One region of the Desulforhabdus amnigena genome, then DNA from elsewhere that is predicted to be linked to it. Evidence: riboswitches for the same ligand, from Rfam matches in the RefSeq annotation. Region 1 holds a riboswitch; the other holds the start of a gene.

Region 1 (7,824 bases):
GATACGAAAAGAGCGGCGTGAAAGCCCTGCAGGAGGCTTTGGCCAAGTTTCTGTCTAGCGAGAAGAGCCATGGGCTCCTGGTTTCCGTGCTGGACAAGGTGCTTCGCGTGGCAACGGAGGCGCATCACGAATTGAGTCTGCTCAAACTGGCCGGCGAAACCTCTCGAGAAGAAGTCCAGAAGAAGATGGCGGCCTTGAAGGAACGGTTCCAAGTCCTGCGAAAAGCGCGCGCAAAATCCCAGCAGGAGGTTCGGGAGCGCATCCTTCCTTGGGCAAGGGAGAAGATTTCTCCAGAAATTGCTGCGTTTCGGGCTGACGAAGCCGATGTTCTTTTGGGAGAACTCAACGAAGCACTCTCCCAGTCCAACTGGGAGCTTTCCATCCTTGCGGCTCAGGACGTTGCACGACAGATGCTGCCGCGTTTCAAGCAGGATCTGGAGAAATGGACGAAAGAGAAAGCCGAAAGCCTTGATCCCGCATTCCTGCAGGCACTGCAAATGGAATGGGTAAAGATTGAGCGGGAACTGCAGGAGATTCCCGCTGCCGCAGTGGAGGTTCTCGGTGGCCTCGGCGAGGAGGCTGCTTCCGAAACGAGTATTGAGCTTCCCACCCATTGGGTGCTGCAACGCCCAAGCTTTGGGAATGTCGATTGGAACCCTAAACTTCCCATACTTGCGGCCTGTCTGCCCCTCTTTGTGGTCAGACCGCTAGTCAGGGGCCGTCTTGTCGCGGAGCTCGAAGGCCTTATCGGATTTTACGCCGAGCGCATTGAAGATGCTTTTCTGAAAGGAGTCGATGATGCGTTGAACCGTCTGGGCTTTGAGATCGAGAAACGAGCCGGTGAAATCGAATCGCGTATTGTGCAGGCCGTCGAGGGTAAAAGGGTCACAAAGAGCATCGATGGACACTGGCAGATCGTGGAGCTTGACAGGGAGGAGCTTTCTCGTGAGCTCGATACTCTTGAGGCCATCGAAAAGAAGCTCGGTCGGATCCGAACCGCAATGCTCGAAGGAGAACCTTCCCTCTCAGGGGGGCCTTCTGCTGAGCCAATTTTTCCAGCATTCGAGCCCTCTCCCCCCTCGGTTCCGGAGCAAGAATTATTGTCCGGGGCGGCACTCAACAAGGCAACCGGTTCTGAAGTAGAGAAGGACTTGTTACCCGACCTAGCCACACGGGGCTGCCCGGTATGCAACCGAATGATCGATGCCGCCTACCGTTTCTATGCCGGTCGGCAATACGAACTGGCGACTCAGGAACAGGCGCAGCGTGCACACGCAGCTTCGCTTGGGTTTTGTCCCCTCCACACGTGGCAGCTGGAGGCGATGTCCTCCCCTCACGGTCTTTCGCAGGGGTTTCCGAGGCTTATGGAGAGGTTGTCGGCCGATCTTTCTCGCCTGGCGCTATCGGAAAACTCGAATCCGGGTGAATCCGTCCTGACGCTTATTCCAAGCGCGAAAGACTGCGAAGTGTGCCGACTGGTCCAAGACGCGGAGAAAATTTATCTGAACAGTTTTGCCGGCTTTATTCAAACCCCGGAAGGGCACAAGGCGTACATGAACTCCCAGGGAGTGTGCCTGCACCATCTGGGCCTGCTGATTTCCATTGTCCCATCCAAAGAGAAAGTCCGGTTCCTGCTCGAGCACGCCGCTCGCCTCTTCGCCCAGATATCCGAGGATATGCAAAATTATGCATTGAAGAGGGATGCTCTGCGCAGAGATATCCAGAACCTGGATGAGGAAGACGCCTATCTCCGTGGCCTCATCCACAGTGTCGGGGCGAAGAAGGTCTGCTTTCCATGGGAGATGGATGCCGAAGTGTAGAAGGGCCCGGTGACAATGGCAATCGGCTCCACGATATGGTTTGTCGGGTCGGAAGCTTGGAGCGCCGTGATGGTCCGTCTTGCCCGCGGGACCTGATCACTTCATGCTGTTTCGAACCGGCGCTGTATTCTCAACAGGGCTCGCAATCGTTCATCCCTTGCGCGCAAGTCTTCAGGCTGCTTGTTTCGTTGTGCAACTTCACCGGCAATTTCTCCTGCCGATTCATCCTTCAACGCAGTCAGTATATCCTCGATATCTTCCTGCAGGTGCCACGGCGCCAGAGCTACGAGTCCGATGAGCCTGTGCGAGATAGCCCTCCGATCTTCTCTCGATGCAATGCTCATCCCCAGTTTTGAAGCACCCACCACGAGCTCTTCGTCCGGCTCATCGAGCAGCCTCCGGAGGGTCTGCCAATGTTGAGGGGCTATTCCGATCCCGTTCAAAAGTCTTATCGCACTGCGGCGCCGCTCCAAGCTGGACGGGCTTTCCACAAAGGGGCCCGGTCGGAGAGTCACGGCAGAAAGCACCAGCGTGTCGCAAGAGGCTTTGCCTAACTTTTGAAAAGCCTTTTCCGCGGCAGCTCGGTAGAAGTCATCTTCAAGAGCACGCTCGAAGTAGGGAATGGTCTCGGGGCGTCCGTATTGCGCAAGGGTTTCGATGAGACCATTCAGCATGCGCCGTTCCGAAAGCTTCAACAGGGAGACGAACATCTCCTCCCCGATCATTCAACCGGTTCACCTCAGCGGCCTGCCGTTTCTTCACTGCCGACAAATATCATTTTATACTACTTAAGTTGTCTACGATCTCGCTCATTCTGCTGAGTTCTTCATCAAGTTTCCCGCTTTTCATGGCTGGATCTTCCTCCCGTTTGTAGTGCGTGAAAAGCCCTTCACAGACATTGGAGGAGAAAGACTCCGCAGGCACAAACATATCGCATTGCATCATCAATTGTGCCAAACCTATACTGCGCAAAAAAATCGATTTGCCGCCCTGGTCGATCACGTTTGCGACCGGGCAAAGCCTCCCTTTTGCAACGTAGCGGGGTGGATCGAGCAGGTTAAAATTTTTATCTTCAGATATTTCAAGAAAATCTTCAAATCTTCATTTCACCACCAGAACCGGTTTTTCACTGTATTCGACAACCCGTTGAGACACGTTTCCCCAGAGAATTCCTTGCATGAGGCTCTTCCCATAGGAACCCATGACGATCATGGAAACGTTTTCCTCCGTGGCGACACGCATGATTTCCCGGTAGGGTTTTCCGCAAAGCAGGCTTGCTTTCACTCTGAAGCCTTCGGCCTCGAGCTCTCGAGTCAGGCGATCCAAATTGTCCTGGCTATTTCTTGTCGCCACTGCCAACGCCTCAACTTTCATCTCATAGGGGACATCGACAAAATTAGCGAATTCCTCCAGGACGTGGACAACGACCAATTCCGAAGTTCCCGCGCCACGGAGCATGGGAAGGTACATCTTTGCCCGCTCCGCATTGGGCGACCAGTCCGTCGTATAGAGAATCTTTCGGAACATGTCGGTACAGAAGCGCTCCTGTACCTCATCTCCCGCCATTCTCAGGGTATGGTATCTGGCGACCAAAATCGGAGCCTTTGCTTTGCGGATCACTCGGTCGGTCGTCGAGCCGACAAAGATCTCCCCTAGAACATCCCTCTTCTGTCGTCCCGCCACGATGAGCGACACATCATTCTCTGTGGCAGTCCTGAGGATCTCTGAAACGACGCGACCTGTGGCGAGCTCCGTTTTCACCTTGATCCCTTCGGAGCAAAGATAATCGGCATAAGCGGAGAGACGCCTGGATGCGGCTTCCCGCATCAGGTCAATGCTGCTCGTGATGGCTTTCCGGATGGTATCCACGGCGATGGGAATGCCCCCGTCCACTTCGGTATAAAGGTTTCCCGGATCGATGACGTGCAACAGAATGACCTCCTCCAGTCCGGCTCTCCTCAGGCAAGTGATGTTCTGGAGAATCGGCAAAGAGAATTCTTCAAATTTGGTTGGATAGAGTATTTTTTTAAACATCGTATACCCCCTTTTCAACGAACTCTGTTCAACTCAGTGAAGCTTGAGGGCAAAGGAAAAGATGTGGTAGAGCACGAAAGAATCAATAAAACGTGTTTCTGAAATTGCTTGAAGAATTCTTGGACGAGCAGCTCGGACGCCCCTGACCTACGGCGGGCCGGTGTTGGAAGTGAGGATCGACGATGCGAAAAGAGAATAAGGAGAAGGCATATTGCCTTGAGCCGAGGGGATGGCAGTGCTGAAATCTCCCCTTCCACTGCAACCGGATTGGCTCTGAGTTCCAAGATCGACTGTCTTGTGCGGCGAAAAATTTTTTCGCACTTCAATGAAAGATTCGATGTGACTCGGGAGAACCTTCGAGTTCATATCAAAAGATGCCGCCCTTCGAAGGCGCCACGCCCATGGAGGGTAGATAGGCGCCTTGGATGCCTGACCGAGAAGGCCTGGTAAATTTCCATCGCTCCGGAAGTGTTGTCGAATTTTTGTGTCGAGCGGCCCTGACCTCCGGCTGGGAAAAAGAGGGTAGTGCCGGGAGGACGGATGTTCGGCGCAGCTCGTCAGAAATACCTTCTCAGAAATACCTACGGAGAAAAGTGGCAAGCTTTTCCGGACGTTGGATGATGATCTCGTTTTTGAGGAGTTTCTGGAAATAGTAGTCGTCGGTCCTGTGGTGCGGCATGGCGTTTTGCCGGTTCACCAATCTCAAAAAGCAGCGGAATTCAGGAGACGAACGATCTACGGGACCGCTGAAACAGGAGAAGTTGTAGGTGGAAAACTTCATGTCGTGATAGCCGCGCAGCACCCCTGCTATCCCTTCCGCCATCTGCCGAATCTCCGCGGTGCCCCATTCCAGAAAGTGAGAGGTCTCCGTCCAGACCGCATCGGTTTCGTTGGCGCCGACGGGCGCATAGGCGGTGAACCATGTACTGTCGCTCATCCGGGTGATCATTCGTTCTCCCCGCTCTATTTCCTCTTTCGCTAAATCCGTCCAGTAGCATGAGCCGTTGGCCTCGTAATAAGCAAGGCTTTTTTCCAGCAGCAGTTGGTGGTGCGTTCCCGGAAAGGGTGACCCGAGCAGCTGCAGGTGGGGATGCATGACGCTGGCACCCGCAGGGAGAAGGAAATTGGCGTTGATCGTAAAATAGCGGACCGACGGGTTATAGCGGTGGCATTCTCTGAAGTATTCTACAGAGATGGCAAAAGCGTCTTCGAGAAGATCCGCGGAAATTTCGTTGGGCAGGCGAAAGTGGCGATCACCCAGTATGACGACGGCATGGAATGCCGCCAGTGGAAAGAGATTGGGGAAAAGGACCGCTTCTCCTCGTTGCAATCTGCCCCCGGGAAGGATATCGGTGCTGTAGGTTGGAGTTGCCGTACGCCAGCGGCCGTCGCACATGAAACATTGCCCTTGAGTCGCCTCCGCCCGCTCTTCCAGGTAGGCATAGTCCGTATCGGGAAAAAGAATCGATATCTTCCCTTCCAGCGCCGGATTGAAAGTGCTCTGATGGCCGGTCAGGGGGTCAATGCGTACCTCTATCTCCTGCGTGTCGAGCTGGCCGTTTTTCAAGGGGTTGTGGAAAATCGCGGTCTGTCGCCATGATTCGAAGCTGATCTTTGCCATGAAATGCCTCCTTTATGTGATTTTATGTCATTGAGGAGCAAACATCATGGATGTATGCAATCGTCCTGTGGAACCGACATTCACATGAACCACTACATAGCAAATGCGGCGAACCTGTCAAAAGGAATATTGGAACGCAGGATTCCCGCAGCAAAATGTCGCATACCATTCACAACGGCTTTCCTCCGGTACATGCCTCACGAAACCGGCTCTTCGGATAGAAAAGATCTTGCCTGTTTTCAGGAGAAGCGTTTTTGAAAGTCACCTCCCAAACAGGAACATTCTTGCATTTGGATGTCAAAGGTGGCATTTATGACTCATATTGCTTTCGATGAGAGTGATGGAGTCCACTCGAACCGCCGTATGAGGCTGATGACCCCTACTGTGGCGAGCTCGCCGGGTGGGAGATTCATCTGAGCACAATGATCGATTGGAAAAGCTCCTGCCGGGACGAACTTGAAGGGGCTTTTTTATAACTCAATTCCTATCCTGTCCAAAATGAATGAAGGAGGAAGCCGCATGAACCGCAAAATCGTATCCATCCGTGCATTGGAAATCCTGGATTCTCGTGGCAATCCTACGGTCCGCGTCCGTGTGACCCTGGATAATGGTGTAGTCGGCGTGGCCTCCGTCCCGTCAGGGGCTTCTACCGGTGAAAACGAAGCCGTGGAGTTGCGCGATGGGGACCGGAAAAGGTACGGCGGGAAAGGAGTGTTGAAAGCCATATCAAACGTCAACGAGGTGATCGCTCCGCATCTTCTCGGTATGGACCCCCTGCGTCAATCGGAAATCGACCGCATGATGATCGAACTGGACGGCTCCCCCAACAAGGCGAAACTCGGTGCCAACGCCATCCTGGGAATTTCCATGGCTGTGGCGCGGGCGGCGGCTGTTTCATCGGGGCTTCCGCTTTACCTGTATCTGGGAGGTCCTGGAGCGATTCGTCTTCCCATGCCCATGATGAATATCCTCAATGGAGGCAAACATGCGGACAACAGTGTCGATTTTCAGGAATTCATGGTGATGCCCGTCGGCGCCCCGACTTTTGCTGAAGCCCTGCGCTACTGTGCCGAAACTTTTCACGCCCTGAAGAGCATCCTCGGGAAAAAAGGATACGGCACGAGCGTCGGCGACGAAGGCGGCTTCGCTCCCAATCTCAAGAGCAACGAAGAGGCCTGTGAAGTCATCTTGGAGGCGATGGAAGCCGCAGGTTATCTGCCAGGTAAAGACTTGGCCATAGCCCTCGATCCGGCGGCAAGTTCCTTCTTCGAGGATGGAAACTATCATTTGAGCAAATCCGGCCAGGGGAGGAAGACCAGTTCTCAGATGACAGAGCTCTACCAATCCTGGGTGGACAAATATCCCATTCTTTCCCTGGAGGATGGCCTGGCCGAAAACGACTGGGAAGGCTTCCGCGAACAGACCGCCATTTTGGGCGATAAAATCCAGATCGTCGGAGACGACATCTTCGTTACCAATACCCAGTTCATCCAGCGCGGCATTCGGGAAAAGACGAGCAATGCCGTGCTCATCAAGCTCAACCAGATCGGTACCGTAACGGAAACCATCGAAGCGATCCAACTCTGCCGCAAGGCCGGGTGGGGTTTTGTGATCTCCCACCGTTCGGGTGAGACCGAAGACCCCTTCATTGCCGACTTTGCCGTGGCCATGGGCGGCGGGCAGCTCAAGACGGGCTCGGTTTGCCGGAGTGAACGGATCGCCAAGTACAATCGCCTCCTCGAGATTGAAGATGAGCTGGGAAAGAGCGCGGTGTTCGGGAATCCTTTGGGCGGTTGAGGGGGGGGACAGTGCTTGTGGGCGGTCTTTGAACTCTTTGGAGGTGCTTTCATCCAGCCCGCTTCGGAAAAATCGACGAATTGAATTCACCCCGCCCTTTGGAGACATCGCATATGGAGAAAAAACACGTCTTCGAGCTCAGCTCCAAGTACAAGCGTACCATAGGGACGACTCTCACTCATCTGGATCGGGTGGTTTGCGAATTCGAAGAGTGGGCAAAAGGACGGCAGAGGCGTTCGGTTCTTTATTTCGAAAGCAACGACCTCAGCAGCTCCCAGTGCGAGGCGTTGCTTGCCCAAGTGGTTGAAATTCGGGAATTGCTCAGTGAACTCAAAAGCGCCTTCGGTCTCCAAGAGCATGTAGAGAGTGTCACCCAGTCCATCTGGAGCCATTGCTCGAGCTTATGGGCCACGCTATCGGAAATCGACAGCAAACATCTAAAGGGGTACGGGGACGCCGTCCCCGGCTTTGCCGAGTACTGGGCCCCCAGGGGGGCTGAAATCGAAGCCCATCTCGATCTGGTTCTGAACATCTTGCGAAAAAGATGACTCG
Region 2 (7,824 bases), 640 kb from region 1:
GCCTCACCTTTGGACTCGGTGAGGATTTACGCTTTCGTAATTTCCGCCCCACTGGATCACTCCCTAAGAATTGGAACCGCTCTTTGATGAGCGAGGCTAGGTACTCGGGCCGATAGATGATGATCTTGCTTTTAAGCAGTTTCTGGAGGTGAGGATGCAATGCGCGGCCCTCCGGAAGAGGGCATGAAGAAGGAAAGCCGCATATTCCTCTCGTGCCGGGTCATCGCACCACAATCACCGTGCAGTGGGCATAACTTATAACCCGTTTCGCCACAGATCCGAGCAACCACCTTTGCAAAAGGCTTTCTCCGCGATGGCCCATCACGATGGCATCCGCATTTTCCTCGTTGGCCAGATGCACGATCTGTTCGGCCGGATGCCCCACCTTTACCAGAAAGGTTGCATCAACGCCTGCGGACTCCGCCAACTCCTTGAGACACTTGAAATGTCCCTCGAAGTACTCGGTAGCACTCTCGAGCACCGCTTCGAACTCCACAGTAATGGGGGGTTCGGGCGGATGGGCCACGGAGAGCACCATCATTTTGGCAGAAAATTTGGATGCTATATCGAGAGCAAGCTTATAGGCCTTTTCCGATTGTTTGGAACCGTCATAGGCGACAATCAATTTACTGAACATAGGATTCATCTCCTTTCTCTACGGTTCAATTTCCTTTTTCATTATTGGTTTTGGTGGGCTTTCTTTTTAGCACGGGCAGAATCTTCTTGCCTCCTTCCGCCCTTCTGGAAGTCTTCTTCACAGATGCCGACGATGCCTCGAGAAGATGTAGGGGCAGGAAGAAGGCATTGGCAATCAAAGTAGGAACCACGGCGCTTCCCACCACAGTGGCAACGAGATAGGAATATTGTGAGGTATCGATGATCCCATGAGAAAGTCCGAAAAGGGCTGAGATGCTCCCAAAGGTAAGACCGGTGGACATGAGGAGCGTCGTGTACATCCCCTCTTTACCTGCACCGTTGAAAGCCTTGGTCACCGGATAGACGGCAACGAGCTTGGTTACAATCTTTGTGACGAGGAGGATCAGGAAAATGGCAGGGGCAGCGATGAGAGCAGGAACCGAGACGAAGGAGCCCGCTCGAATAAAGTAGAAGGGGGTGAGCAGTCCGAAGGTGAGGGTCCTGAGTCTCCGTATGAGCATATGGTCTTTGCCCACGGTACCGGCAAGGACCATTCCGATCAAATAAGCGGGAAGAACCGCCTCGCTGTCCGCCCACGATGCGAGAAACCCCATCCCAAAGAGGCAGAGAAGAAGGTACTTTGCTTCGAGCTCGGAAGGCCTTCCGCCATAGCGTTTGAAAAAGCGGGGAGTGAGATAAGGAAGCAAAGTGAACACGACTACGCCCACCCCAGCGAAGATAACCGTTTTCATGGTAAAGGGCGCAAAGATGAGCCCTAGGGCAAGCACCGTTCCAAGATCTGTTATGAAGCAGGCGGCAAGCACGGTTTTCCCATAGATACTGGTGTTTAAACCAAATTCCAGCATGACGGCGTAGACTACGGCAACCGACGTAGTGGAAAGGGCCACACCGGTAAGCCAGCTCGCCTGGGGAGTCCAATGCAAAAGATAATGGGCAACAGCGGCGCACCCGAGGAAGGGAACAACAAAGCTTGCAAGGCCGATCCCTACAGCCTCTTTCCATTTTTCCCTGAAGACGCTCGGATCGAGTTCGGCTCCGGCCAGGAAAGTCAGAATGATCGCACCGGTTCCGGAAAGGAATTTGATCCACGGATCATTGGCTCCCAGAACAGCACCGCCAAGGAGCGCTCCGATCACCAATTGGGCGACTGTTCCCACTACAATTTCGGAAAGGGCGGTTGCGATCCCGAACCAGATGGAAAGCAGTGTCGCAATGAGGGCCAATCCCAGCCAAAGTGTTGCCAACAGCCATGTTTCAGTCATCGTGGCAATCCTTTCCTGCAAGGGTTCAATTCTTCCGGTGTTACTCTTGAAGTAAGGATATCCGAAAAAGTGATGCTCATAAAAAAAAGCTCCTCCAGGCCTTAGCCAAGTAGGAGCTTTCGTTTGATAGTGAAAAACTCCCACCAGGCGTCCAAAAATTGGTTGGCTTGGTAGGAGTCATCAGCCAGGATCGGCGATTAGCGGGGTGGACTCCATCACCACTGTCTGCAATGCCTTAAAACATTAAGGCACCAAGATTATTAACATAAGGGGAATGCCGGATCAAGCCTCTTTTCCAGAAATCCCCGCACTTTTTCGCAACAGGTAGTATTCATTTTAGGGAGTGAGTCGCTCTTGCAATCTCCATTCACTACGGAGGCACAGAGATCACGGAAGAATCCCTTAGGAATTCCAAAATGTTCTCCGTGCCCTCCGTGTCTCCGTGGTGAATAACAAGATATGAAAATCCGCCAATTCTTTTAGGGAATCACTTTGACGGGTTAAAGGCTTTCGCCCGGCAACCTCAGACATTGAGCGATACAGTTATAAATTCTATTTATTCAAAGCGCTCATGATCCCTTTCACCGCGGCAGGAATGTCGGCAGGGAGGAGAACGATCTTCGAGTTCTGCGATGTGGAAAGGTTTTTGACCGCCTCGATATACCTTTCACCCAGGAGGAACATGACGGGCAGGTCATTTTCCTGGACGGCTTCCGTGATTTTCCTGATGGCGATCTGGCTTGCTTCAGCCAGAACGACCTTTGCCTGGGCATCGCGCTTGGAGGCTTCGAGGCGGCCTTCCGCTTCGAGGATGGCAGCAGCTTTTTCACCGTCCGCCCGCGTCACGGTCGCCCTTCGCTGCCTTTCGGCGGCCGCCTGCTCTTCCATGGCCCTCTGCATGGTTTCAGAAGGATTGATGTCCTGGATTTCCACCGTTTTGAGAGTGATTCCCCAATCGGCGATATCGTCGGAGATGGCCGTCTTCAGCCGTGCCTTGATCATGTCCCTCGAAGAAAGAGCGTCATCCAGGTCCATTTCGCCCACAATGGAACGCAAAGAGGTCTGCACCAGGTTTTGAATGGCAAACCGGTAGTCCTCGACCCCATACACGGCTTTTTCCGGGGAAACGATATTGATGTAGGCCACCGCGTTGACTATGATGACGGCATTGTCCTTGGTGATGACCTCCTGCGAGGGGATATCCAGGACGATGTCTTTTGTGGTCACCTTATAGGCGACCGTATCGATGTAGGGCACAACGACATTGAGGCCCGGTCCGAGGGTCTTGTGATACTTCCCCAGCCGTTGCACAACCTGCTTGCTGCCCTGAGGCACGATTCTCACCCCCAGAGCGATGGTCACCAAAACCAGAATAAAGAAAACCCCTGCAACAACCAATCCCGCCATAGCCTTCTCCTCCTCTCCAGATTTTTTAGATGCTTCAGATGATTACGCGGATTCCTTCCTCTCGACAATGAGTGTGTTGCCGGAAAAATCCCTGACAACAACCCGCTCCCCCAGACTCACTTTGCTTTCACAGATAAAAGGCCATTCATCGTCTCCCAAAATGGGCGTGGTGAAACGAACGATGCCCCGCTTTCCTTCTTCTGGGACCTTGATGACCTGTCCGACTTCCCCCAGAACGGCTTCCCTGGAAATACCTGCCTTGGTGCGGTCGGCCATCAGAGGTCTGAAGAATTTGAACCAAAGGAACGTGAACAGGCTGGAAGCGACAGCCCAGATGAACAGCTGCCAGCTCAGAGCAAGATCCGGGATCAACCAGAGCACCCCGCTGAGAAGAATAGCTCCCAGTCCAAACCAAAAAATGGTAAAGCTCGGGATGAACAATTCGGCGATCACAAGGACCATTCCAAAGACAAGCCAGTGCCAGTAAAGCAGTTTGAAATCCATGCAGGCTTCTTCTCCCTTCACGGTGCGATTTCTATCATGCTGCTCGTTTTTCATGCCCTCACAAAAGAAAATATCCCATCCTGTCGGCTATGACGCCCCTTTTCTTTATATGAAAAAAGGCTCATGGTTCATAGCTCATGGCTCATAGTAATAACATCGCTTTTCAAAAGCGTTTCCCACTTTCCCTATTGCATTGCATTCCTTTGCGTTTTTTCATTTTTCGTTGCGACCGCTCCGTTCATGGAGGGTAATGGAGAAGATGGATGAAAATGTTTATACTGAAAGCCTCATGTTTTGATCGTTTTTTGAAAGGAAATCTATTGAAAACTGTAACAGCCGCTATTTTGATTCGAGAAGGCCGTATTCTCATTGCCCGACGCAGGGCCGGAACCCACCAGGAATTCAAGTGGGAATTTCCGGGGGGAAAGGTCGAGGTGGGGGAAACCCCTGAAGAATGTCTGAAGCGGGAAATCAAGGAAGAACTTCAAATTGAAGTCCGTATCGGTGCTTTTCTCTGGGAAAGTATTTACCATTACTCTCAAGATTCCATAAGGTTGCTTGCCTATGAGACTTTTTGGGAAAGCGGTGAAATGGTCCCAACCGTTCATGAAGCTATCGAATGGGTTTCCGTGGAGGATATGAAGGATTATGATTTTGCCCCCGCAGACATCCCCTTCGTCAGGAAGCTGATCGAAAGAAAAACCGAGTCAAACGGGGAATGCTTAAAAAAGGAGTCAAAATTGAAACCCATTTATTTGGATTATAACGCAACCACTCCCATTGATCCGCAAGTCGCCGGAGCCATGCTGCCTTTTATCCATGAGCACTTCGGGAACCCATCCAGCAGCCACGTCTTTGGAACCAAAGCCAAATCCGCTGTCGAGAGAGCACGAAAACAGATTGCAGAAGTGCTCCACTGCACCCCGGATGAATTCATTTTCACCAGCGGCGGATCGGAATCCAACAATTACGCCATAAAGGGCGTTGCGCGCGCCTATCTGGGCAAAGGCAATCACATCATAACGTCATCCGTGGAACATCCTGCTGTAACAGAAGTTTGCCGCTACCTGGAAGGATTGGGTTACGAGGTGACTTATCTGCCCGTCGACTCCTACGGCCGGGTAAACCTGCAAGAACTCGAAGAAGCCATCACACCCAAAACCATTCTGATCACCGTCATGCATGCCAACAACGAAGTGGGCACCATTGAACCCATCAGGGAAATCAGCCTCATTGCCCATCGGCACGGAATCCTGGTCCACACGGATGCCGCTCAGTCCATAGGCAAAATCCCGGTTCATGTGGATGACCTGGGAGTGGATCTCCTTTCAGTGGCAGGACATAAGCTCTATGCTCCCAAAGGAATTGGAGGATTGTTCATTCGATCGGGCGTTCGACTTGAAAAACTGATTCATGGTGCAAATCACGAAAGGAACATGCGGGCAGGTACGGAAAATGTCATAGAAATTGTGGGATTGGGAGAAGCCTTTCAGATGGTCGGCGAGAATTCTCAAAGCTATCGGGAACACTTGCAAAAAATGCGAGATCTGCTGGAAACCCGTTTGAAGGGCGAATTTGCCGACATCAGAATCAACGGCCATCCGGAAATGAGACTGCCCAACACTTCCAGTGTCAGCTTCAAGGGAGTTGGAGCCAACGTTATTCTTGCCGGGATGCGGAACGTTGCCGCTTCCGCCGGTGCAGCATGCCATAGTGAAGGAGTGCAGGTATCGAGCGTACTCAAAGCGATGGGCATCCCTCTGGAATATGCAATGGGGACCATCCGGTTTTCGGTGGGGCGTTTCACTACGGCAGAAGAAATCGATCGCGCAATGGAGGATATCTCTTCCGCCGTACGGGATTGCGCGAGACAAGCGTAGTCCGGTTGAAACGGACGGCAGGAATTGCAAGTCGCATCTTCCGAGCGAAACCCAACGAGAAGAAAGCTTTCATCTTGGGTTTCGCTCGGCAATCTCCGGTCAACAATGAGTCGGGCCCAACCACCGAATCCAGCCTACCCTTCACACCATATAAATGGCCACGCAATGAATGAAGGCCATCCGGATTCAACGACTCCGATGCGAATCACCTTACTTTTGGAGCTGATCGACCACTACTCCACCAACAGCCCCGGCAGCAGCCCCGGCTACGGCGCCCACAGCGAGAGAACCGCCCACAATGGCCGCAGCCCCAACGCCGGCCGCCGTCCCAATGGCGCTGCCGCTCAATATGCGTTGTTCAGTCCGTGACATTCCGGCACAACCAAAAAGAGAGAAGACCAAAACCAGAACCACCAGAATCCTACAGGACTTCATCCTAGATACCCCCCTTCAGCAGATCTTCCTGGATTGTTATTTTCGCAGGAGAACAGTCTCAACCCATCACTCCCCTACGAGAGGAGCCGTACGTCAGCAGATAACACGGATTACTCCCAAAAGCGCTTCAGGTCAAATGAATCTATTCGCTTGATCGGCAAGAATCATTGTCTCTGTCACCCTGACGACCGCTGTTGCCATGAGCTATGAACCTTTTCCCCTATAAACCTCTTGACTCATGAGTTATCATTATCAATGGAAAGAAAACTCTTTCCTCCTCGGGGGGAGTCAGGTTTCCCCCTCCTCCTTCCTGACTCCCCCCCTTCTTCAATTTTGCTTTTTTCGCGTCATGACTGCCCTCCCAGTAAAGCCTGAATTCAGGCGCATCATAAATTCATCGTTCAAACAGCGATAATGTTCATGTGTGACTTGACAAAATGATGCGACATTACTAGGTTAGTTTAGCACTCATCTTCAAGGAGTGCTAATTTATCTATTGAATGGAGAGTCGCTCGTGACCGAACTTACAAAACGTGACCAACAGGTGCTGGAAGCTGTCATTACCGACCACATTCAGAGTGGAGAGCCGGTAGGATCGCGGACCATATCCAAGCGCTACGGGCTGAAGGTGAGTTCGGCGACCATCCGGAATGTCATGGCAGATTTGGAGGAGATGGGCTTCCTTCAGCAACCTCATACTTCTGCCGGGCGCGTGCCCACGGAAAAAGGCCTTAGATTTTATCTCGACTCCATAATGAAATTTAAGGAAATGGAGGAAGAGGAACGCCGCCTCATTCGTCAAGCTTTGCAGGAAACACAAAAGGATATGAAGGCACTGCTACAGCGGACCTCTCGAATACTTTCCAGGTTCTGCAAACAGGCGGGCGTTGTTTTGTGGCCAAAGATTTCGCTGACGCGGTTGAAGCAAATAGAATTCATTCGGTTGAGACCCCACCAGATCATGGCTATCCTTATCTCGAAATCCGGGCTGGTGCATCATGCGGTTCTGGACTGGGAAGAGGATATTACCCAGGATGAGCTGGATAAGTATGGGCGTTATCTGAATGAACTCCTCGAGGATATCCCTTTGGGAGAAGCCAAAGAGCGCATTCTGAACGAGATGCGGAAAGAGAAAGTACTCTTCGATCAGCTTTACTCGCGTGCGCTGAAGATTTCCCGGCACTTTTTCCAATCCGCACTGGAGAAAAGCGATATCTACATTGAGGGGCAGACCAATTTGCTCAATAACCCCGAGTTCAGCGATGTGGAGCGAATGCGTCGTCTTTTCGAAGCTTTCGAGGATAAATCCAGGATCATACGGCTTCTGGATAAAACGCTGAAAGTTTCTCAGGGGGTTCAGATTATTTTGGGCCAGGAGAGCGAGCTTCAGGAACTCCAGGAGATCAGTTTGATCTCCTCTCCGTATCGGCGGGGAGATACCCTTTTGGGAGTTCTGGGCGTTATTGGGCCGGTGAGAATGGACTATTCAAGGATTATCCCCGTGGTTGAATTTACAGCCAGCCTTCTGAGCCAGCTTATGGAAGAACCTGAAGGCTATTAGTTTTTTATGATCTTGCGGGATGGGGAACCTTGTTATAAAGCATGTTCATGCTTAAAAAAGGCTAAATTGTCCGCAGGGAGGTTACCGATATATGGCCGATGAAGAAAAACAGGAAGAG

What was found. A riboswitch is a leader RNA that binds a small molecule or an ion and turns the genes downstream of it on or off. The one in region 1 is predicted to bind fluoride.
Region 2: linked by a shared signal. The riboswitch ahead of QMG16_RS17745 (cation:proton antiporter) and the one ahead of eno (phosphopyruvate hydratase) in region 1 are both predicted to bind fluoride.

The regions. Positions count from the first base shown of each region.
Region 1 covers NZ_BSDR01000001.1:3,492,882-3,500,705, forward strand. The annotation lists gene QMG16_RS14840 (DUF6062 family protein) at 1-1,820, shown strand, start outside; gene QMG16_RS14845 (hypothetical protein) at 1,922-2,545, opposite strand; partial or broken gene QMG16_RS19660 (MutS-related protein) at 2,610-2,816, opposite strand; gene QMG16_RS14850 (universal stress protein) at 2,922-3,854, opposite strand; gene QMG16_RS14855 (hypothetical protein) at 4,426-5,475, opposite strand; fluoride riboswitch at 5,803-5,864, shown strand; gene eno (phosphopyruvate hydratase) at 5,995-7,272, shown strand; gene QMG16_RS14865 (hypothetical protein) at 7,386-7,820, shown strand.
Region 2 covers NZ_BSDR01000001.1:4,134,270-4,142,093, reverse strand. The annotation lists gene QMG16_RS17750 (universal stress protein) at 221-637, opposite strand; gene QMG16_RS17745 (cation:proton antiporter) at 663-1,919, opposite strand; fluoride riboswitch at 2,084-2,148, opposite strand; gene QMG16_RS17740 (SPFH domain-containing protein) at 2,472-3,326, opposite strand; gene QMG16_RS17735 (NfeD family protein) at 3,369-3,830, opposite strand; gene QMG16_RS17730 (IscS subfamily cysteine desulfurase) at 4,151-5,710, shown strand; gene QMG16_RS17725 (YMGG-like glycine zipper-containing protein) at 5,921-6,145, opposite strand; gene hrcA (heat-inducible transcriptional repressor HrcA) at 6,660-7,706, shown strand; gene grpE (nucleotide exchange factor GrpE) at 7,798-7,824, shown strand, end outside.